Linked DNA regions of Lujinxingia vulgaris. The protein of the gene in region 2 interacts with the protein of the main gene of each other region in a pairwise test. Links are inferred from orthologs where the notes say so. Each region holds a gene or a part of one and is shown on either strand. Other genes may lie near its edges. The genes, in order: FRC98_RS09010 and FRC98_RS19110.

Region 1 (11,945 bases), on a different replicon or contig from region 2:
GCCTTCGGCGGTGTGGGCGCCCACGAGGTCGTCATCGAGGCCCCCGAACATATCGAGCATTGGACCGAGCTCGACGCGGCGCACATCGCCAACATCTTCGAGACCTGGCAGGAGCGTGTGAGCGACCTGCGCAACGACCAGCGCGTCAAAGACATCATCCCTTTCAAAAACGTCGGCCCTCGCTCCGGGGCGACCCTGGCGCATGCGCACAGCCAGATCATCGCGCTCCCCCAGGTCAGCCCCCGTCAACTTCAACTCCTGGAGCGCGGCCAGCGCTACTTTGAGCTTCATCACCGCTGCCCCCTCTGCGACGCGCTCCACCACGAACGCCTCAGCGGCGAACGCCTCATCCTCGACGATGAACACACCGTGGCCTGGACACCTTTTGCCTCCCGCGCCCCCTTTGAGGTCTGGATCGCACCAAAAACACATGGCGCCGACTTCACCCGCGCCTCCCGCGACCAGATTCAGGCCCTGGCCGAGCACACCCTGCGCATCCTCGAGCTCTGGGAGTTGGCCATCGGCCGCGTCGACCATAACCTCGTCCTGCACAGCGCCCCCTTTGCGTTCGCCGACAAAGCGTACTATCACTGGCACCTGGAAATGCTCCCCCGATTGAGCACCCACGGAGGGTTTGAGTGGGGCTCGGGCGCCTACATCAACGCCACCGCCTCGGAGGTGGCCGCGCGCCACCTGCGCGAACTGAACAGCTGACGGAAAATACGATGGATTTGAGCCGCTACATCCGAACCAAAGACACCAACTCCCAGATGGGCCGCCGCCGGCTCAACGTGCTCTTCGCCTCCAGCGAAGTCGCCCCCTTCTCCAAGACCGGGGGCCTGGCCGATGTCGCCGCCAGCCTGCCTCAGGCGCTGGCGCGCCGCGGCCATAACGTCTCCATCGTTACCCCGCTCTACAAGCACCTCGATCCGGAGGCGATGCGCCTGAGCCGTCGCCTCAACCCGCTGGAAGTTCCCCGCAAGAGCAAAAACCAGTCCAAGCTCGAAGTCACCGTCTGGGAATCTCGCCTCGACAGCGGCGTGCGCGTCTTCTTCATCGACGCCCCCGAGTACTTCGATCGCGACGGCCTCTACGGCTACGACGACCAGAGCTTCGACGATAACGCCGAGCGCTTTGCCTTCTTCAGCCGCGCGGTCGTCGAGCTCGCCATCAGCTCGCCAATGGCCATCGACATCATCCATTGCAACGACTGGCACACGGGCCTGGTGCCCATCTACGGCAAGCATTACTACGCCGAAGAGCTCGCGCAGACGCGCTACGTAATGACGATTCACAACCTGGCTTTCCAGGGCAAGTTCGATGCGAAGCAGTTCAAGGCCACCGGCCTTCCCCGCAAGTACAACGCCGATGGCGAGCTTCAGGACGAGAGCGGCTCGCTGAACTACCTGGCCGGCGCGCTGCGCTACGCCGATCTGATCACCACCGTCAGCCCCACCTACGCCCGGGAGATTCAGACCGAGGAGGCCGGCTTTGGCCTCCACGAGATCCTGAAGTCGCGCAAAGAAAGCATCCAGGGGGTGCTCAACGGCGCCGACTACGGGGTGTGGTCGCCCGATATCGACCGTTTCATCGAGGTGCGCTACACCGTCGAGACGCTCAACGGAAAACGTCAGAACAAAGCTCACCTCCAACACAGCCTGGGCCTACCGGTTCGCCCCACGCTGCCGCTGGTGGGCATGGTCAGCCGCCTCACCGAACAAAAAGGCATCGATCTCGTCGTCCCGGCGATTCGCTCGCTGCTCTCCGATCTCAAGGACGAGCGAGACGGATTCCAGCTGGTGATTCTCGGCGACGGCCCCGACAAGGTGCTCAAAGAGCTCAAGCAGCTCGAAGAGGAGTTCCCGCGTCGTGCTCGCATCATCGGCGGTCACGATGAAGCGATGGCCCACCGCATCCAGGCCAGCGCCGACATGCTGCTCGTGCCCAGCCGCTTTGAGCCCTGCGGCCTCACCCAGATCTACGCGATGCGCTACGGCACCGTCCCGGTGGTGCACGCCACCGGCGGCCTGGCCGACACGGTGACCGATCTTCGCGACGATCCCGAAAACGGCACCGGCTTTGTCTTCACCGAGCATAACGCCGACGCCCTGGCCGGAGCCATCGAGCGTGCCGGCTCCGCCTACCGCAACTACCGAAAGTGGCGCCCCCTGATGGTGCGCGACATGGCCCGGGACTTCTCCTGGCGCGAATCGGCGATTCGTTACGAGGAGCTCTTCCTCACCACGATCACCGCCGAATAACTCCCCAGAAGACTCCGCTCACCAGCGCTGCCGGGCCTTTTATGGCAAAGGAAGCTGATGAGCGGAGCTCTCCCCCCGCATCGAATTCATCAGACATCTTCGAATCCACTCACGGTATCTGTCCACGTCTCTCTGATCAGAGGTTGTGCCCATGACCACCAAGTCCAACGCCGAACGTCTCCAGGAGCTTAACGACGCCGCCGAGCTCGGCGGCGGCCAGGCCCGCATCGACCGACAGCACGAGGCCGGCAAGCTCACAGCGCGCGAGCGCATCGACCTGCTGCTCGACGCGGGCACTTTCGTGGAGCTCGACAAGTTTGTCACCAACCGCTGCAACGACTTCGGCATGGCCGACCAGAAGATCCCCGGCGACGGTGTGGTCACGGGCTACGGCAAAGTCGACGGCCGCCTGGTCTACGTCTTCGCCCAGGACTTTACCGTCTTCGGCGGAAGCTTAAGCGGCGCCTACGCCGAGAAGATCTGCAAGGTCATGGACCTGGCCACCAAATGCGGCGCGCCGGTCATCGGGCTCAACGACTCCGGGGGTGCGCGCATCCAGGAAGGCGTCGCAAGCCTGGCGGGCTACGCGGACATCTTCTACCGCAACGTGCGTGCCAGCGGCGTCGTCCCGCAGATTTCGGCGATCATGGGCCCCTGCGCCGGCGGCGCGGTCTACAGCCCGGCCATCACCGACTTTATCTTCATGGTGCAGGACACCTCCTACATGTTCATCACCGGGCCGGAGGTCGTAAAAACGGTCACCAGCCAGGAGGTCACCAAGCAGGAGCTCGGCGGCGCGCACGTACACAGTGAGACCAGCGGTGTCTCGCACTTCGAGACGCAGACCGAAGAGGAGTGCATCGCCAAGATCCGCGAACTCCTCTCCTTTGTGCCCTCCAACAACGCCGAAGACGCCCCCTTCGTGCCCACCGACGACGCCTTTGACCGCCGCGACGCCGCGCTTGATACGCTCGTGCCCGAGAACCCCTCCAAGCCCTACGACATCAAAGAGCTCATCGGACATGTCGTCGACGATGGCTACTTCTTCGAGGTTCAGGAAGCCTTTGCCCGCAATATGGTCGTGGGCTTTGCGCGTCTGGGTGGCCGCTCGGTCGGCATCGTCGCCAACCAGCCCGCCCACCTGGCCGGCTGCCTCGACATCAACGCCAGCCTCAAGGGCGCACGTTTTGTGCGCTTCTGCGACGCCTTTAATATCCCCATCGTCACGCTCGTCGACGTCCCCGGCTTCCTTCCGGGCGTCGACCAGGAGTACGGCGGCATCATCAAGCACGGCGCGAAGCTCCTCTTCGCCTACGCCGAAGCCACCGTGCCCAAGGTCACGCTGATCACCCGCAAAGCCTACGGCGGCGCCTACGACGTGATGAGCTCCAAGCATATCGGCGCCGACATCAACTTCGCCTACCCCACCGGTGAGATTGCCGTGATGGGTCCGGACGGCGCTGTGAACATTATTTTCCGCAAGGAGCTGGCCGAGGCCGACGATCCTGTCGCCCGCAAAGACGAGCTCGTGGCCGAATACCGCGAGACCTTTGCCAACCCCTTCAAGGCCGCCGAGCTCGGGTACATCGACGAGATCATCTTCCCCCGCGACACTCGTCCTCGCCTCATCCAGGCCCTGGAGATGCTCGAGAACAAGCGCGCGGAAAACCTGCCCCGCAAGCACGGCAACATCCCGCTCTAAATTTTCAACTTAGCTCAAGAGAAAGCCGCGACCCTGCAAAGGTTCGCGGCTTTTTTGTTGCTCTGTGGCGCTATCGACATCGACCGTTCCGTTACTTCCCCACCCTGGCAATGCTCCCAGGCGGCGGTACGACGCCCGATCCATGGCCGAAAAAAACGGGCCCCGATGAGTCGGGGCCCGCTTCTTGTGTTTCTAAACCTCAATCACCGGCGACTCAGCGCTCGGAGATCGGGGTGACGGCGCGCTCGGTGGCGCCGGTGTAGATCTGACGCGGGCGGTGGATGCGACCGGTCGGGTCGTTACGCATCTCGTGCCACTGCGCGATCCAGCCCGGAACGCGACCCAGGGCGAACATCACGGTGAACATCTCGGTGGGGATGTTCAGCGCGCGGTAGATGATGCCGCTGTAGAAGTCGACATTGGGGTAGAGCTTACGCTTGACGAAGAACTCGTCTTCGAGCGCGACCTTCTCGAGCTTCTTGGCGATGTCGAGGAGGGGATCGTCAACGCCCAGCGAGTCGAGAACGTCGTCACAGGCCGCCTTGAGGATCTTGGCGCGCGGGTCGAAGTTCTTGTAGACGCGGTGGCCGAAGCCCATCAGACGGAAGCCCGACTCTTTGTCCTTGGCCAGACCGACGTACTTCTCAAAGTCGCCGCCGTCGTTCTGGATCTCTTCGAGCATCTCCAGAACAGCCTGGTTCGCGCCGCCGTGCAGCGGGCCGGAGAGCGCGCCGACACCGGCGGAGATGGAGGCGTAGAGCGAGGCGTGGGCGCTGCCGACCATACGCACGGTCGAGGCGCTGCAGTTCTGCTCGTGGTCGGCGTGCAGGATCAGAAGCTTGTTGAGCGCCTGCTCAACCGCCGAGTTGATCTTCGGCTCACCGGTGGGCTCGCCCCACATCTGGTGAAGGAACTGACCGGAGTAGCTCAGGCCCCTGGCCGGATAGACGTAGGGAAGGCCGCGGCGGTAGCGGTAGATGTAGGCCGCCAGCGAGTTCATCCCGGCGATGATGCGCAGGATGTCTTCCTCGGAGTCACCGGTGGTCTCCACAAAGGAGCCAAACGCCGCCATCACGGCGCCGAGCATCGCCATCGGGTGCGCGGTGCGCGGGAAGCCCGAGAGGATGGTTTTGACGCCCTCATCAACGATGGCGTACTCCTCAAGACGCGCCGTAAAGCTCTTGAGCTGGTCGGCGTTGGGCAGCTCGCCCCAGATCACCAGGTAGGCGACCTCTTCAAAGGAGACCTTCTCGGCCAGCTCCTCAATGGAGTAGCCGCGGTAGCGAAGGATGCCCTTCTCGCCATCGATGAACGTGATCTCGCTCTTGCAAGAACCCGTGTTGCCGTAGCCGCTGTCCAGGGTCACCGCCCCGGTGGTGCCCCGCAGCTTGGCGATCTCGATCGCGACCTCACCTTCACTGCCCACGAAGGTGGGAAGTTCGTATTCGTTGCCGTTCAGGGTCAACTTCGCTGTGCTCATTGACTATCTCCGTCGAAGACTGTGTCACTAAAACCAACAGATATGCTTGCTTGCGCGGGCCCAACAGTAGGGACCAAATTTGGGTGCGCCAGGGCGCGCAGAGCGTAACAGCAATGCCCCCGATTGGGAAGGCGCCCTAAGCTGTTGAGAACATTGACATCGCTGCGATTAACGCTGCGCGTCACTTTTAAAAACGCGGGCCTTTTAACGCTCCGCGTCACTCTCCTTATCGACGCGCGCCGGGTCGTCAGGCGCACACGGGATCTTGGCCAGCACGAACTTCAGGTTCTCGTCGTGCACAAGGCAGGCCTTGCCCTTCCAGCGGGCGGGAAGTTTGCGCTGAAACTCCCCGCGGTAACGCACGTTCTGCATGATGGCGTAGATCGGTCCTTCGGTCTGCTCTTTCTTATACTTCTCCCAGTCCTCATCGCTGCGGATGGGGATGACCAGGTTATGGGTGTGGTAGACCTCACCACGCCAGTTGAGACGAAACGCAACGACCGGCTCTTCGCAGTAAGTCTTGCGGGTATCGGCGCCGGGCGGCGGCTCCACCTCGGTGCAGAGCTCGTAGTAGCGGTCCCAGAGCTGCTTCTGGCTCATCGTCGAGCTGATGGTCGGCATGTAGATGTTCAGACAGAAGAAGGCCATCGAAAGCGCCCCGAGCGCCGTTACGCCCAGCGCCACTTTGCGCACGCGTTCGGTGCGGGCAAGACCCAACCCCAGCGCGCCGACCACACACACGGTCACAATGGGTTTGAGCCAGGTCTGGAAGTAGGGATCCCACTCCGCGTGATTCCACTCGCGATCGTAGCGGTAGGAGAAGAGGTTTTTGATCTGCTGCGGGTCGAGCACAAACTCCACCGCGATCACCGCCGCGATCACCGCCCCCACCCCGAAGAGCGCGCCCCCCAGGGGAAGGTCGCCGTCGAGCAGGTCGTCGATCGCCAGGGCCACGAGCATCGCCAGCGCCGGCACCACCGGGAAGATATAATGGTGGAACTTCGTGCTCGAGAGCGTAAAGAGCGTAAAGGCCACAAGCGCCCACATCAGCAGCATCAGGCTGGCGCGCCCCTCATCGCTGTTGAGGCGCACTTTATGGCCGCCGAAGAAGCGCGCGATGGCCGCCGGCACAAAGCCTACCCAGGGAAAGAGTCCGTAGCCCAGCCAGCGCAAGAAGTGCTCAAAAGACCCCGTGGTCAGCTGGTGCACGCCGCTTGTGAGGCGCTTGAAGTGGTCGTGCACAAAGAAGCGGTTCCAGAAGCCCGGGTGATGGCGAATCAACATCGCCGCATACCAGGGGAAGGCCACCGCGATGAACACCAGCACGCCGCGCCAGAACTCCACGCGCTTCATCAACGACCACTCCCGGGTGGTCAGGATATAGAGGAAGAGCACCGCGCCGGGCAGCATGAAGCCCAACAACCCCTTGGCCAGCGTGGCAAGCCCGATAAAGGCATAAAAGGTGAGCATGTAGATGCGGCCACGTCGCACCGTGGGTCGCTCCAGCGTCAGGTAGAGCACACCGAGCACACACGAGGCGTAGAGGGCAGCCTGCGTCGGCCCCCACACAAACCAGCCGAGCAGCGCGCGGGGGCGGTCCTCGGCGGTGATCAGCACGCCGAGCAGGGTCGCAAAGAGCGGCGCCCAGGTCAGCAGCACCCCGGCCAGCGCGATCTTCTTTCGTCGGGGGTGGTTCCAGACCAGCCCGGCGACGATGAGCAGCGCGCTGAGAATGAAGATCACGCCAAAGACGATCACCACCAGGTTGACCGAGTCGCCCAGCGCGTCCATCAGCGCGTTTTGCGATCCTCGCCAGCGCGAGAGCCCGATGAGCACGAGCGATATCTGCGGGATGGTCAGCGCGCCGATCCAGCCCAGGCCTAAGGCGTAGGTGAACTTGCTGGCCGGAAGGTCGCGATCTTTACCGAAGGCGCCCATCATAAAGAAGCACATGCCCACGGTCATCATGCCCACAAAAGGCATGTCCGTCTGGGCCTGACGCCCGAGCATAAACCAGAAGGGGGAGCTTGCCAGCACCAGCGCCATCAGCGCGCCGACGCGGCGCTTAAAGACCGTGGCGCCAAAGGCGTAGACCGAGATGATGCCCAGCGCGCCGGTCAGCGCCACGCCCAGGCGCACCGCGAAGGCGTTGACGCCAAAAAGCTCCATGCCAATGGCCATCATCCACATCAGGAGGATGGGCTTGGAGTAGAAATACGAGCCCTCGGTGCCGCCCTTGGAGTCGACCCAGTGGCTTCCCCACCAGGTGCTGATCCAGTCGTTGCGCTCGGTGATCTGGCGGCCGACCTCCCCGTAATGCGTCTCCCAGGGGTCCCAGAGCCCGAAGCTGCCGACGAAGGGCAACACCACGGCCAGGGCCAGAAGAAAGACCCAGCCGTGGGTTTTAAAGAAGTCGGTCGGGCGTTGTACAAAGCCGTCGAGCTCTCGCCACCACTGTCGGGCGGGGGTGGCGTCAGAAGAGCGCTCAGTCATCGGTGTGTCCGTCGCTAAAATGCGTTGCAAAATGCGCCCTAATTTTCGCCGGGCGAGAAGCCTGCGGAGTGTAGGGAAGCGCCCGAGGCGGTGTCAATCACGCCTGCCTGCCGGTGTGATGTCTGCGTCTTCCAGCTGCGCTCAACAATCGCGACAATCATGGACCTTTTCTTGCCCGGGAAGAGATGGTGCCCTCTAATGCATTCTGCGGAGGCAGGCATCGGCGCTGCCGCTCGCACGAAAGCATCTGTTTTTGACGTTGGAGAGAAGGAATGGTCGGTCGACATCTATTCGCCATCAGCGCCGCCGCGATGCTGGTGTTCGGGGCATCTTCGGCCTCGGCGCAGCTCTACTCCTACGAGACCCCGTCTGGCGAGGTGCTGATCACGAGCGAGCGTCACCCGGAGTATAAGCTGCTCGAAGTTCTCAGCGAGGGACCGTCGGCGCGGGCCCAGCGCGCCTCGTCCGCGTCGTCATCAAACACCTCTCCTCGCCAGGCACCCGAGGCCGACCCGCGGCTCTCCGGCGCCCGGGAGGCGGCCCGTCGCGGGCTGCCGGACTCCTTCAGCGCGCGCGAGGCCTACTTCGACGATCTCATTGAAGAAGCCGCCCTGGCCTACGACCTGCCCTTCGGATTTATCAAGGCGGTCATCCGGGTGGAGAGTGCCTTTCAGCCCCACGTGGTCAGCCACGCCGGCGCCATGGGGCTGATGCAACTGATGCCCCGCACCGCCGAATCACTCGGGGTGACCAACGCCTTCGACGCCCGACAGAACGTGTTTGGGGGCGCAAAGTTTTTGCGCATCTTGATCGAGCGCTACGATGGGGATATCAACCTGATCCTCGCCGCCTACAACGCGGGCGATGTGGCCGTGCGTCGTTACGACGGCATCCCCTACCCGCAGACCCGCGAATATGTCGCGTCGGTCTATTACTGGTATCAGCTCTACTCAGCCCAAGCGGAGACGCCGTGAGCGCCTCAACCATCCGGCAAGACATCGTCAACATCCCCAACGTGTTGACGCTGATGCGCATCGCGCTCATCCCGATCGTGGCGATGTTCATCTACTACGGCGACCCGCTCAGCTGCGTGATCGCGGTGGTGCTCTTCGGGGTCGCCTCGTTCACCGACTGGGTCGACGGGTACCTGGCGCGCAAGCTCAACCTGGTGAGCATGACCGGGAAGTTTCTCGACCCGCTGGCCGACAAGCTTCTGGTGATGACGGCGCTGGTGATGCTGATCCCGCTGGGGAGGTTGCCGGCCTGGATCGTGATCGTGATCGTGGCGCGCGAGATCTCCATCTCTTCTCTACGCAGCCTGGCTGCCGGCGAGGGGCTGATCATTGCGGCTGGCGAGGGCGGGAAGTTTAAGACGGCCTTTCAGATGCTGGGGCTGGTCTTTCTGATCCTGCACTTCACCTACGAGGTGAACTACGGGATGGGCGCGGTGATGCTGAACTTCCACGCCATCGGCTTCTGGCTGCTGGCGATCTCGGTCTTCTTCAGCCTCTGGAGCGCCTGGGAGTACTTCTGGGGCTTTCTGAAGGCCATCGGCGCGCGGGCAGACGATGCCGCCCCGTCCGCCCCCGAAGAACTCGCGCTCTAAGCTCACGCGTCACAGGCCCCATTGCGGCTCAGCGCGCGCCCTCCCCTCTCAGCTCATCGGGCCCGACCAGGGCCACGGGCACGCCGAGCGCCTCAACCCGGGACGCGATGCGCGCGCGATCATCGGCCTCGGCGATCGAGAATATCTCGCGGATGCGCTCATGGTGCGCCTCAAAGGGGATATCTTCGCGGCCAAATGCCGGCGTAAAGGGAGCCACCACACGCGCATCGACCCCGCGCCGGCGCGCCAGCCGCACGTAGCGCTCCAGCGCGTCGATCTCGTTAAGCCCGCAGAGGTCGCTGTAGATCACCAGCTGCAGCGGGCCGCGCCCCATCCTGAGCGCTTCTTCAAAGACAGCCTGCAGGCCGCTGACCTTGGTGCCGGCGCGCATCTCCGAGGGAGGCGGCAGCTCCAGGCCGCGCAGCCTGGCGAAGCGGCGCGCGTCGCTGACCTGACTGGCAATCACGCCGTGCGACTCGGCGTCGCTGGCCCAGCGGGCCAACTCCCAGGGGAGCTGGGCGCGGAGCCAGCGCCTTAGAAGACGCGTATCTACCGCGGCCTCAAGCCCCTGCTGACGCCGAAAGTCCAGGCGCTCCTGGATCAGAAGATAGTCGGCGATAAAACGCTCCACAGCCGCCTCATCCCAGGCGCTGCGCTCGGCGTCGACGATGGAGCGAAGTCCCACGAGATGGCGCAACATCCGCTGCAGGTGGGACGCGCCCGATCCCGAGTCCACTCGCCCGTAGATGGCGTGATCGAAGGTCAGGAGCGCCACCTCATCGCCGCGATCCAGGTACTCGCGCGCCTGCTCCACAACGTGATGAATCACCTCGTCGAGCTTGCGGCCCGGGGGCGTCCCCGAGTGCATCGAGGTGGAGATGTCCAGGGCCAGCACGCGCCGATGGGTGCGCTCGTCGTCAAACTCGCGGGAGATCAGGCGGCGCTGACGCACCGTCGCCTTCCAGGCGACGGTGCGCAGCGGATCGCCGGGCTGGTAGTCGCGAAGCTCCCGCAGGTCGGTGCCCGAGGCCGACGGGCGAGCGACCGCACGCCGCGGCCGAGCCGCGCTGGCCAGGCCCGCACGCACGCGGCGCTGCGCGCTGCGCGTGAGCTGCGGAAAGATCTCAACGACCTGCACACAGGGCAGATAATCGCGGGTCTCCACAAGCCCCAGTCGGCCGCGCAGCACAACCTCGAAGCCCTGGAGGCTGGCGCGTCCGACATGGCGTGCGTCCAGCTTTACCGGCACGCTGAGCTTGTGGCCGCGAGCAAGCCCCCCGAGCGTCGGGGTGGTCTCCACGCGTATGCCACCGCTGGTGACCGGCTCCAGCGCCAGCGCCCCCAGGCGGTCGCCGGAGGCGTTGGAGACGCTGATCTCAAGGGTGTGCCGCTGGCCGTAACGCATGCGCAGCGGCCCCTGGGCGCTCTCCACCCCGAGCACCACCTGGCGGCGCTGCAAGGCTCTGGACTGCGTCAGGATCAGCATCATCGCGCCGAGCAGCACCCACCAGGGGATCTGGCCCAGGAGCACGAGCACAGGCTCGCGCGCCAGCGCGCCGAAGATCGTAAAGAGCGCGCCGCTGGCAAAGAGCCACTTCCCCGAAGGTGTCAGATAGGGGCTCATCGGCTCATCCGTAGCGCACGGCTTTCAGCGCGCTCTCCACAAGGTCCTGGCCCCGGGTGCCATCGAGCTCGGCGTCGGGGTGAAGCACGATGCGATGCGCCAACACAGCCACCGCCATGGCCTGGATATCATCCGGGAGCACATACCCCCTGCCGCGAATCAACGCGCGCGCCTGGGAGGCCTTCAGTAGCGCCAGGGAGGCACGTGGCGACGCCCCCAGAAGGGCGCGGGTATCGGTGCGGGTCTGGCGCACGATCCCCAGGATGTAGCGCATCAACTCATGGCTGATATGGACCTGCTCGACCAGACCGATGATCGCCTCGGCCTGCTCGGCGCTGATCACCGCCTCGACCGGCGCCCTGCTCTGGCGATGGGTCTTGAGCACCTCCAGCTCCTGGTCGGCGCTGGGGTAGCCGATGGTCAGTTTTAGCAGAAAGCGGTCCAGCTGCGCCTCCGGCAACATATAGACCCCCTCCTGCTCAATGGGGTTCTGGGTGGCAAGCACCACAAAGGGTGAGGGCAGCATGTGGGTGACGCCCTCGATGGTGACCTGACGCTCCTGCATCGCCTCGAGCATTGCCGACTGGGTCTTGGCCGGCGCGCGGTTGATCTCATCGCCCAGGAGCACGTTGGTAAAGACCGGCCCGCGGCGCAGATCAAAGGCGTTCGTGCTCAGGTTGGGCACATACGTCCCGGTAATGTCTGAGGGGAGCAGATCCGGGGTGAACTGCACGCGTCGGAAGGTCGCGTCGATCGTGCGCGCGAAGGCCCGGCAAAGG
Region 2 (11,938 bases):
ATCGGTGAGAAGATCGCTTAAGGGGCCGCTGTCCGAGCCCATCGCCACCCGGCTCATCGACTCCACGCCGGCACCCACCACAAGATCGTGCGCGCCGCTCATCACCGCCTGTGCCGCGAAGTTGATGGTGGTCAGGCTTGAGCCGCACATCCGGTTGACGGTGGTGCCGCAGACCGTGATCGGAAAGCCCGCCACCAGCGTCGCATTACGCGCGATGTTGAGCCCCTGCTCCCCGAGCTGGGTCACACAGCCCATGATCACATCTTCGATCTCGGCCGCATCCACCCCGGCCCGCTCCACAAGCGCGCGCAACACCGCCGCAGCCAGCTCATCGGGGCGCACCTCCGAAAGCCCGCCCTTTCGACGCCCGATGGGGCTTCGCACCGCTTCATACACATAGGCTTCTGCCATCACCCAACTCCCTTTATATACGTCGCCATCTCAACGCCGCAGACGCGCGCAACTCACCCTCGCACGGCCGGGCCTCATCGCCGCTTTCTCAACGCCACATCGTCTTCCCACGGGCCTGTCAGGCTCAGCCCGGCGGCCAGGAGAAGTCGCGCCCGCCCAGCACATGCACGTGCAGATGAAAGACGGTCTGCCCCACCTCCGCGCCGTTGTTGACCACCAGCCGAAAGCCGCTCTCCTCAAGGCCCTCCAGACGCGCGACCTCTTTTGCAGCGAGCATCAGCTTGCCGAGAAGCAGCGCGTCATCCTCCTCAGCATGACCCACGTTAACGATGGGCTTTTTGGGAATCACCAGCACGTGCACCGGCGCGGCCGGGTTGATATCCCGAAACGCCAGCACCTCGTCGGTCTCATAGACCTTGTCGCAGGGGAGCTCCCCGCGAATGATTTTCGAAAAAATCGTCTCGTCGCTCACATCATCTCCTGACGCAGTTATCAACGCTTTCATCCCCCGATCCTGCACACATGTTCCTCGGTGCCGACAAACCATAGGCTCGCCGCACCACTTTGCCAAACGAGTTCACATCTTGTTTCAAGCGCGCGGATCTGGCCGAATTTCGCCTTCTTCGCCCAGAACCTTCGCGCCACCCTGGTCGCTCTCTGCACCATCATCCTCCGCGGAGACCGTCGGCGCGCGCGGGCCCAGAAAAGAAAGAACTCCCGGAATCACCGAGAACTTGAACTCCTGCCCGGGAAAACTCTCCCCGTCGAGGTTCAGGGGCACCTCTTCTTCAAAACGAAGATGCGCCTCTTTGACCTGACGGTAGATGATGTCATGACAATCGACAGCGTCGGGCTGTTTCACCAGCTCGCGCATCTGCGCGATCATCTCGGTGAGCCCCATCGCCGGCACGATCACCAGATCGAGCAGCCCATCGTCGATCTGGGCCGCCGGGCAGAAGTTCCAGCCACCGCCGGACTGCGGGCCATTTCCCACAAAGATAAACGCCGCCTCCCCCTCCCACTCCAGCCCCGGGGCGCGGGCGTTAAGATGATGCACCGGCATATCAAAGGCCGCGGGAATGGCTTTGACAAAATAGGCCAGACTTCCGGCCACATCTTTAAAGCCACGGGAGGTCTCGGCGGTGACCGTCGCGCCCACCCCCGCGGTGGCCATATTGATAAAGTGGCGATCGTTGATGCGCCCCACATCCACAGGCCAGGGCTCGCCACCAAGCCAGTCAGCAAGCTGCGCAGCGCCACTTTTCGGGTCGACGCCCAGCGCCGTCAAAAAGTCGTTACCCGTGCCATAAGGAAGCCCCGCCATCGCCGGGCGCTGAGCCGCATCGAGTGTCATCAACGCGTTGGCCACCTCGTGCAGAGTGCCGTCGCCGCCGCAGGCCACCACAAGCTGTGCGTTGTCTGCGGCTGCCTCGGCCACCGCGCGCGCGCCGTCACCCTCCTCCCAGGTGCAGCGCGGACACACCCTATACCCCCCCTCGCGAAGTTCGCTCACCAGCTCGCGCAGCGCCTCATCGGCCGCCGAACTCGGGTTGAGCACCATGTAGATCGTCGCGTTTTGTTGAATCATCGCCAACCTCATCGCAAGTGAGCGCGCAACCGGTGCGCAGTTTGAAATGTTGCTCGTATCGCTCTAACCTTCGCGCCACGCGTGCTTTTCAAAATTTTTTCTCGTCGCCCCCTTCTGCGACGGCCCTGGAGAATAAGATGAACGCTGAACTTTTTCGACGTGTTCGTCAGCAGCTGCTGACGAGCCTGATGGTGGTCTCGCTTGGCGCGGCGCTGGCAGCCTGTGGCTCGGGCGATGGCGGGGCCAACACCCCCGACGCCGGTGACCTCACTGATGTCGGCACCGATACTGACGATCCCGGTGATGCCGAAGATCCCGGTGATTCCGAAGATCCAGGCGACACGGGCGATTGCGACGTCTGCACGCCAGGCACCTCGCGCTGCACCGAGGAGGGCGCGCAGAGCTGCGTGAGCCTGCAAGGCTGCGCGCAGTGGGCCGACCCGGTGGCCTGCCAGGACGACGAGGTCTGCACCGGCGGGCGCTGCGCCGCCGGCTGCGACGAGATCTGCGAGTTCGGCAGCAGCGAGTGCTCCGGCGACGGCGTGCGCACCTGCGTCGAAAATGTCGACGGCTGCCCGGAGTGGTCTGAGGTTGAATCCTGCGAAGACGACCTGATCTGCTCCGGCGGCCAGTGCCAGTCGAGCTGTGAGGATGCCTGCACCGAGGGCGAACTTCGCTGCGACGGCGAGGGCGCCTTCCAGGCCTGTGAAACGCAAAACACAGGATGTCTGGACTGGTCGGCCACCGAGAGCTGCGGCGAAAACCTCACCTGCGAAGACGGCATCTGCATCGGCTGCACCGATGGCGAGGAGCGTTGCTCGGCCGACGCCGCAAGCGTCGAGACCTGCCAGAGCGGCCAGTGGGTCGCAAGCCAGTCCTGCCCCTTAAGCTGCTCGGCCGGCCAGTGCGACGATGAGGTCAGCTGCCAGCCCGGCGCCCGCCGCTGCAACGGACAGGTCGCCGAGCTCTGCAACGCCACCGGCACCGCGTATCTGCACGTGGCCACCTGCGCTGTTGGCTGCGACGCGGGCCTGTGCACCGGCGCCTGTGAGCCCGGCCAGCAGCGCTGCAACGGCCAGAACGTCGAAACCTGCAACAGCGCCGGCACCGCATGGGAAGTCGCTGAAACTTGCGCTGGAAGTTGCGACATCACCGCCGCAACCTGCGCGCTTGATGAGCTCGACATCACCGCCGACACCAACCTCGACGGGCTCATCATCGTCAATGGCCCCTTTATCATACGTCCCGGCGTCACCGTCACCAGCCCCACAGGCGATCTGACCATCCGCGCAAGCTCCATTCATGTGGAGTTAGGCGGCTCCATCGTAATGTCCCCCACCGGAGACGATCCCCGCGGGCGCGGTCGTGACGGACGCTACTGCAGCAGTGATTACAGCTACACCGACGGAAGCGGCGGAAGCTACGGGACTCGAGGCACCGGCTTCCTCTGCACGTCCGCAGGTAGCACCTTCGGTAGCGAACCCACCTCCGAGGTCAGCTTCGGCAGCCGCGGAGGCAAGGGCTACAGCGCCAACAGCACCGAACACTTAGGAGGCCTGGGTGGCGGGCGCCTGAGCCTGGAAGCCGGCACTATCCTCATTGAGGGCAGCGTTCAGGCCAACGGTCAGGACGCTCCATATTCCCCTTCCTACGACGGTGGCGGAGGCTCCGGCGGTGGCATCCGCCTGGCTGCAAACGACCTGACGATCTCCGGTACCGTCAGCACCGAAGGTGGGGACTCCGCCGAAGGCGGAATCGGTGGCGACGGCCGCGTCAAACTCTTCTATGGCGAGAGCATCGACGTCACCGGCACCATCACCGGCGTGGTCACGCAAGACATCCTGCCCCCGCTGCAACTTTTCAGCTCCACCCACCCGGTCAGCGGCCGCGTCTACAACGACGACTTCGACACCATCGCGCTCAGCTGGGAGCGCCCCTTCCCCAACCTTCAGGGCTACTACCACCGCCTCGATCGCAGCCCCTACACCCGGGTCACTCCCTCCAACGGCCAGTTCACCGATCAGGATGTGATCACCTACTCCCGCGAGGACGTCTCCGCCGGCGACAACTACCTCCACATCACCTCCGTCGACAGCGGCTTTGAGGTCGGCGAGTCCCCCACGCACTTTACGGTGCGCCTGACCGACGGGCCGCCCACCCTCTCCAGCGACACCCACGCCAACCAGAGGCAGTTCTACAACAACGACGACGCCTTCATCCGCTGGACCGATCGCCACGACGAGAGCAACTTCACCGGCTACCGCTACGTCGTCGACCGTTATGGCGACACCGTCCCCACCCACGACGACTTGGCGCTTCCCGTCGACCAGAAGCAGATCCTGCTGGCCGATCTGGAGCCCGGTATCTGGGCCTTCCACCTGGTCTCGGTCGACACCATGGGCTACCTCAACCGCAGCTCCTCCACCTACGTGCTGCGCATCGGCGACGATCCGGGCCAGGGCTCGGTCAGCGGCATTGTGACCGACAGCAGCGGGCAACCTGTGGCCAACGCCACCATCTCGCTCAACCGCGGGCTCATCAACACCACCGTGCCCGCCGTGCTGACCACCTCCAGCGGTACCTTTAACCTGCAGAATGTCCCGGCCGGGGAGTGGGAAGTCGGCGTCTACATCGAAGGCGCGACCGCCGGAACGTTCCACCTCACCCACACCCACGACATCGTGGTCCATGCCGACCAGACCACCAATGTCACCGTGAACATGCCCTGACCACAGCCACATCACGCGGCGTCTTACTCTCTGAGACGCCGCGCAGAAGCCTCAACAGGCGCGAAAATCACCCTTTGATTTTCGCGCCTGTTTTGCTTAGCGTCACAATCAATTGACGTAACCAGTCGGCGCTCTTCGATGAAGAGCGCCCCGAAGGCGCTTTCGCACGGTGGCCAACGCCGCCATTCAGCGATGCCGCCGCCCGTGCTCTGCTGCCTCTTCTTCATTCCAGCGTGGCGTGTCCGCCCCATTAAGGAGGAGTCTCTATGCGCAATTCTTTCGGCCCGACGCCGGCCTTGCTCGCGCTGCTCTTAAGCGCGTTGCTCATGGCCACCGCCTGCAACACCACCGACCCCACAAGCAGCCAGACCTCGACAGATGAGCAGGTGGGCGAGGACACCGGCAACGACCCCGACGAGGACACCGGCAACGACCCTGACCCGGATCCGGAAGAGGACACCGGCAGCGATCCTGACCCTGATCCGGAGGACGACGCCGGCAACGACCCTGACCCCGATCCCGAAGAAGACACCGGCGGCGATCCCGAGCCGGCCCCGCAAGTCGGCTCCATCGTTCAGCAGAGCGCCGGCGCTCAGAAAGCGAGCTCGGAGAGCTACCAGCTTCGCCTCAACCTCGGCGCTCCGACCGCAGCTCCCGCACAGAGCGCAAGCTACAACGCCCGACCCACCGTGAGCCACGGCAACTGATGTTGACCTGACCATTGCACTCAACCCTGTCTGCACCTTCCAGACAGAACTCAACCCAGGGGAGAACACCATGAACACCTCCAGACTGCTCACCGGCCTCACCGCCGCCCTTGCCGCAACCGCTCTTGCGCTGCCCGCCGCGCTCGCTGACACCCCGGCCCTCTTCCCGGTCCAGGGTTACCTGACCGACGCCGACGGCGCCCCCATCGACGGGCAGGTCGACATGCGTTTTTCCATCTACCAGGAAGGCGATGAGACCGCGCTCTGGAGCGAGATCGTCGAAGTCACCGTCGACCAGGGCGCCTTTACCTACTACCTGGGCAGCGAGCAGGCCCTTTCGCCCGACTTCTTCGCCTCGGCCCCCTCCATGACCCTGGGCATCAAGGTGGGCACCGACAGCGAGATGAGCCCGCGCATGGCCCTGGGCTCGGTGCCCTACGCCGCGCGCGCCAGCAGCGCGGCGGTGGCCGACCTGGCCACCCAGGCTACCAACGCCACCACCGCCGACACCGCGATGGCCCTCGACGGCTTCAACCCCCTCGACTTCGTCCCCCGCAATGAGGCCGGCGCCGTCACTCCCGGCATGCTCGCCGCAGACTCCGTCGATGTCGACGCCGTCGATGGCGCGCTTCCCATCTATCGGGTGACAAACCACTACTGCAATGAGTCGCCCGGCACGCTCTCCTTCACCAGCACCTGCTACGCCTCCCAGCGCAACGTCGATAGCTGCACAAACCTCTGCCTGACGGGTTACCGCCGTGCCCGTGACTGCTCAGGCGGCTGCGTGTGCGCCAGCAACCAGGTCCTCTGCATCCCGCGACCGGGCATCCCCTGCCCGGGCCCCACGCCCTGGACCCACATCGACCGCTGCGACAACACCCTGGTCGGCCACATCCTGCCCCAGTGATGCCTCGCCCATCACTGCTGCAAAATGCCAAGACGCCTTAAGCGCGCCTTAACCCTGCAACCCGCATCCCGAAGCCCGCCCTGGCCTATCCAGTGGCGGGTTTCAGCGTTCTTGGACGTGAGCCTGGGCTTCGCGCCTCCGTCTGATCGCTCGACCCACTTCGCAAAAATCACCCTTTGATTTTCGCGCCTGCTTTGCTTAACGTCACATTCAATTGACGCAACGCAGCAAGCGCTCACCGCAAAGCAGTGTCCTCCAAGCACTCTTGACCGATAAGTCAGCGCCTCTCTTGATCCCGGCGCGCGCTTTTGCTTTGCTGACACTACTTCGTTCCAGAATGTTGATTCCGAACCACCTTCAAGGAGTCTCAATGCGCTACAACTTTGGCCGAAAAGCCGGCTGGCTCGCGCTGCTCTTGAGCGCGTTGCTCATGGCCAGCGCCTGCAACGTCGGCGACACCGCCAACCGTCAGCCCACCCCCGATGACCAGGTTGACGAGGACACCGGCAACGATCCCGACCCGGAAGAAGACACCGGAAACGATCCCGACCCTGATCCTGATCCCGAAGAAGACACCGGCAACGATCCCGACCCGGAAGAAGACACCGGCAGCGACCCCGACCCGGAAGAAGACACCGGCAACGACCCCGACCCGGAAGAAGACACCGGCAGCGATCCCGAGCCGGCTCCGCAGGTCGGCTCCATCGTCCAGCAGAGCGCCGGCGCTCAGAAAGCCAGCTCGGAGAGCTACCAGCTTCGCCTCAACCTCGGCGCTCCGACCGCGGCTCCCGCAGAGGGCGCAAGCTACAAAGCCCGACCGGCCACCGCCGCCGGCAACTGATGTGAATGTTTTAAAACAATGACCTTATCGAGCTTCGCCTGCACCTGGCAGACCTCGAAAGAACCACGGGAGACCCCGATGAACACCTCAAAATTGCTCACCAGCCTGGCCGCTGCGCTGGCCGCCACCGCTCTTGCGCTGCCCTCCGCGCTCGCTGAAACCCCGGCGCACTACCCGGTCCAGGGCTACCTGACCGACGCCGATGGCGAGCCCATCGATGGCGAACTCGACATCCGCTTTCGCCTCTACGATGCGTCCGAAACCGACGTCTTCACCGAGCTCGCCACCGTCACCATCGACAATGGCGCCTTCACCCACTACGTCGGCTCGGTCGAGACCCTCGACGCTGAGCTTTTTGCGCAGTACACCGAGCTCTCTCTCGGCATCAAAGTCGGCACCGACAGCGAGATGAGCCCGCGCATGGCCCTGGGCTCGGTGCCCTACGCCGCGCGCGCCAACAGCGCCGCAGTGGCCGACGTCGCCGCCGAACTCGACGGCTTCAACCCCCTCGACTTCGTCCCCCGCGACGAGGCGGCCTCCATCACCGCCGGCATGCTCGCCGCCGACTCTGTCGATCTCGATGCGATCGACGGCGCGCAGCCCATCTACCGGGTGACCAACGGCTACTGCGATGCGCGTCCCGGGACGCTTTCGTTCAACAGCAAATGCTACGCGAATCAAAAACACGCCGGTACCTGCAACAACACATGCAGCGGGATTAATGAATTTCGCACACGCGACTGTGCCGGAAATTGTTCGTGCACGTGGGCACCAGTCATCTTTAATCCTTGCCCGATTGGACAGGTTTGCCCGCCGCCTCCCCCCAACCCCTGGCCCGTCGCTCCTCAGTGTGACAACACCCTGGTTGGCCACATCCTGCCGCAGTGATCTTGAGCCCCCCAATCCTGCGCCGAGCTAAGGCGTTTTAGGACGCCTGTACCCTGCAGCCCGCACATCAAAACCCGCCCCGGCATCGCCGGCGGCGGGTTTTGATGTTCTTGGTGGGGTGCCAGGCACTCTTACAAAAAATGTTCGGTCGCCTGGCACCCGATCACGCATTCGAGCTTACAAAAAATGATCGGTCGCCTGGCACCCGATCACGCATTCGAGCTTGCAAAAAACGTTCGGTCGCCTGGCACCCGATCACGCGAACTTAACCCTGGGCGCGCATCGCATCTTCAAAAGGACGCACCCGGTTGCCATAGAAATAGATCACTTCGAGCTTCTGCAGCATCACCCCGTCGGCCCAGGATTTGACCACCTCGGGCACGTGGTACATCCGCAGGTACTCCAACCCCTCGTAGACCACGCGGTCGGGGGCAGCCTCGTGCAAAAATGGCGAAAGCTGCACCTTCCCCGCGCGTTCCAACTTCTTGAGGCTCTGAAGCGCCTGCTCCACCCCTCGGTGGACTTCCTCCCAGGGCAGAATCTCCTCAGAGCCAAAGCGCACCAACCGGTACACGTCCCAGCCGGGGAAGCGGCGCTGCAGAAGATCAAAAAGCACCCAGCTCACCACCTGGGTGGGCATAAGCACCGTATGCTCCAGAAAGGCCGCGGCGATGCGCTCACCCGTGTGACGGGTGTACTGACGGTCACGCGCCGCATCCTCCACCACCTCTCCAGTGCGCGCTGAGCGCACATAATCGATGCGGCTCACCCGGCGCCCCCGGCTATCGTAGCTCTCCCCGTCGACCTTCACCCGGTTGCCGAAGGTGTCCAGCGGCTCCCCAAAACGCAGGATCGTGGTGGAGTCCATCTTCATCGTGTTCATCACAAAACGCGTGATCGCCGAGAGCTGGTTGAACTCATCGTTCTCCAGCAGATAGCGCCCCTTACCCTCGCGTTTAAAATGATCCTGGATCAGGCTGTCGGCCTCCAACACCAGGTTGTAGTTGATCGTCAGCGGCACAATATACACCGGCTTCGCCTGCGGATCGCGCATCAAGCTGTGGATGTAGCCGCGGAGCGCCGTGCCCAGAAGCCCCAGCTTTAAGTGCTGCTCCACCGCGTTGGAGCGGCTGCGCGTGCCCCCCGGGAAAAAGAGGCTGTGATACCCACGCTCGATCAAGACCTGCGAGTAAGTCTTGAGCACATCTTTATAAAGTCGATGCTGAAGGCGACGATCGACCTTATACGCCCCCAGATTATGCATGAAGAAGCTCATCAGGGGGTTGGTAAAGAGGTTCTTACCCGCCCCGTACGTCACCGGCGGAAGCCCCGCCTCATAGAGCGCCCACCCCACCAGGATCGAGTCCATGTTGGAGCTATGCGTCGGCACAAAGACCAGCGTCCCCTTCCTGGCGAGCACCCGCAATGTGGCCAGATCCCCCTGCAACACCACCCGCTGCGTCAGGTCACGGACATGCGAGAGGGTCTCCCGCAGCTCCCCGACCCGCGTGGGCATCGTCGCCACCCGCGGCAGGTCCTGAGCCTTGAACAAAAAGCTCAACCCGATGGGCAGCGCCCCGGTGGCCATCTTGTAGACCCAGGGGTTAAAGCGGCCGGCAAGATCGTCGGCGTAGCTCTCGACGAGTTTCCAGAGGATCTCGCGCTTCTTGGGCTCGGGCATCGTCGCCAGACGCCGCGACATGTTGCGCCACCAGGCGATCGAACGCACCTCCTCCTCGGCGCCGCGCTCCCGCTGCAGCCGCGCGATCTCCTGGTAGGCCGCGTCGTTAAGCACGTACTCAATGCCTGCCCCCCGCGCATCGCGCGAGGCGCGCACAAAGTCGTTGAACGCGCGCCGGCTGACCTCGGCCACAAGCTGCGAACGCTCACTCGCCAGGCGAAAGAGCGGCGATTCATCCTGCCTCGTCCATGCATCAAACATCGGGGGCCTCAGGGCGCAATCGGTGAGTTCGGCCGCTCATCCTAGACCTGCTACCGCAGGCTGGCAACGCGGCGCACACGCCAGGCCTCACCTGCATCTTCCCGAAGATCGGTGGCCTGGCACCGCGCTCAGATCCCGGCCTTGCGAATCCACGCGCCCAGCTCGACCATCCCCTCATCGATGGTGCGCTGCGGCACGTAGCCGAAATCCTCGCGCGCCGCCGAGATGTCGAAGTAATGCGCGGTCGAGAGCTGTTTGGCGAGAAATCGCGTCATCAAGGGCTCCTCGCGCTTGCCAAGCGCCTTATACGCCGTCTCCATCGCCCAACCCACCGCGTAGGCCACGCCTGCGGGCACCTGCGCTTTAAGCGGCTCAAGCCCCCCGCTGACCAGGATCTTGTCGATGAGCTCCCCCACCGCCACCGGCTCATCCTGGGTGATGAAGTAGGGCTTACCGGCGGGTTTTCCGTGTGTTGCCAGCGCCTCGGCCGCCAGCAGATGCGCGCGCGCGGCGTCCTCCACATAGACCGAGTCCACCAGGGCTTTGCCGTCGCCCACCCGCTTGAGCTTGCCACGCCGCGCCCGATCGATGATGCGCGGCACAAGATGGTTATCCCCCGGCCCCCAGATCAGATGCGGGCGCAGCGACACCGTCTTGAGCGCGTCGCTGTTGGCCGCAAGCACCGCCTTCTCGGCCATCGCTTTGGTCTCGGGGTACGCCGTCAGATAGCTCGCGGGGTAGGGCACCGACTCATCGACCCCCTCCAGCGGCGCATCGCCGTAGACCACACTTGGCGAGCTCGTGAAGATCAGGCGAGGAATGTTGTGGGCGCGGCAGGCCGCGATGATGTTCTCGGTGCCCACCACATTGGCCTGGTAATACGCCTCATAAGGCCCCCAGACGCCGGCGCGCGCTGCGACGTGGTAGACCTCCTCGCAGCCCTCCACCGCCGCTGACACAACCTCGGCGTCGGCAAGATCGCCGCGCATCACCTCGACGCCCTTCGCCCGCAGGTTGGGATAGTCGCCCCGGGCCAGCGAGCGAACCTCATCGCCACGCGCGAGCAACTGATCGACGATCGCCTCGCCAAGAAATCCGCCGCCACCGGTGACCAGAACCTTCATGCCAGCTGCTCCCGCGCCCACTCGGTGAGCGCCTCTCGAAAGATCTTCGAATTGTGGCGCACATCCACCGGAAAGCCCGAATGAAAGAGCACCTCCTCAATCTCGCGTGTCAGCTCATGCTTTGCGCCCAGGGCCAGAAGTTCCTCGCGCACCTTATCGCGCACCGCCCCCTGGTGCTCCGCCTCAAGCTCCACGCATAAGACCGGCACCACCCTACCCGCACGCTTCACCCCGACCAGCGCCGTGCGAAAGACCGCCGGATGCGTGTTGAAGATCCCCTCCACCGGGATCGTGAACATCGTGCGCGTCTCATTGAGCACCACCCGGTGGGTCTTGCGCCCGCAGAACCACATGCGCCCCTGATCGTCAAAATACCCCACATCGCCCATACGATGGCGCACATCCTGGCCGTCGGCGATCTTCGCGCCGCGCGTAGATGCGTCGCGATTATAATAGGCGCGGGTGACCTGCGGCCCCTTCACCACAAACTCGCCAATCTCACCGGGCTTGAGCACCTGCGCATCTTCCCAGGTCGCAATCGGATCATCGGTGATGGCGATAACCTGCACCTCCACGCCCTCGACCGGATAACCCACACACACGCCCTTCCCATCATCGGTGGCTTGAGCCGTCTCCCCCAGGATCATGTCACTGCCGATCGAGGCCACCGGCAACGACTCCGTCGCACCGTAAGGCGTAAAGATCTGCGCCGACCCATCGAGCATCGCTTTGACGCGCCTCAAGGTCACTGCCGGCACCGGCGCCCCGGCCGAGATCACCCGCTTGAGCCCGGGCAGCCTC

The links.
Region 1: the proteins of FRC98_RS19110 (region 2) and FRC98_RS09010 interact in binary tests that used the Escherichia coli proteins (3 or more experiments, as listed by UniProt). The link is inferred for Lujinxingia vulgaris from one-to-one orthologs.

The regions. Positions count from the first base shown.
Region 1 is NZ_VOSM01000003.1:500,614-512,558, forward strand. The notes cover bases 3,311-6,222. They hold FRC98_RS09010 (citrate synthase), read right to left. Parts: upstream 5,444-6,222; coding sequence 4,178-5,443; downstream 3,311-4,177. Other genes in these bases: FRC98_RS09005 (acyl-CoA carboxylase subunit beta), read left to right, coding at 3,311-3,963; FRC98_RS09015 (ArnT family glycosyltransferase), read right to left, coding at 5,648-6,222. Outside these bases: FRC98_RS08995 (galactose-1-phosphate uridylyltransferase), read left to right, coding at 1-714; glycogen synthase GlgA, read left to right, coding at 726-2,261; more of FRC98_RS09005, read left to right, coding at 2,413-3,310; more of FRC98_RS09015, read right to left, coding at 6,223-7,936; FRC98_RS09020 (lytic transglycosylase domain-containing protein), read left to right, coding at 8,209-8,910; pgsA (CDP-diacylglycerol--glycerol-3-phosphate 3-phosphatidyltransferase), read left to right, coding at 8,907-9,542; FRC98_RS09030 (DUF58 domain-containing protein), read right to left, coding at 9,571-11,166; FRC98_RS09035 (AAA family ATPase), read right to left, coding at 11,171-11,945.
Region 2 is NZ_VOSM01000015.1:5,076-17,013, reverse strand. The notes cover bases 1-2,905. They hold FRC98_RS19110 (YegS/Rv2252/BmrU family lipid kinase), read right to left. Parts: upstream 2,000-2,905; coding sequence 1,001-1,999; downstream 1-1,000. Other genes in these bases: FRC98_RS19105 (carboxypeptidase regulatory-like domain-containing protein), read left to right, coding at 2,137-2,905; FRC98_RS19115 (histidine triad nucleotide-binding protein), read right to left, coding at 536-883; FRC98_RS19120 (thiolase family protein), read right to left, coding at 1-411. Also shown: more of FRC98_RS19105, read left to right, coding at 2,906-4,728; FRC98_RS21790 (hypothetical protein), read left to right, coding at 4,995-5,435; FRC98_RS19095 (DUF8740 domain-containing protein), read left to right, coding at 5,506-6,342; FRC98_RS19090 (hypothetical protein), read left to right, coding at 6,713-7,183; FRC98_RS19085 (DUF8740 domain-containing protein), read left to right, coding at 7,262-8,071; FRC98_RS19080 (1-acyl-sn-glycerol-3-phosphate acyltransferase), read right to left, coding at 8,337-10,013; FRC98_RS19075 (NAD-dependent epimerase/dehydratase family protein), read right to left, coding at 10,142-11,137; FRC98_RS19070 (fatty acid CoA ligase family protein), read right to left, coding at 11,134-11,938. UniProt on the Escherichia coli protein: In vitro phosphorylates phosphatidylglycerol but not diacylglycerol; the in vivo substrate is unknown.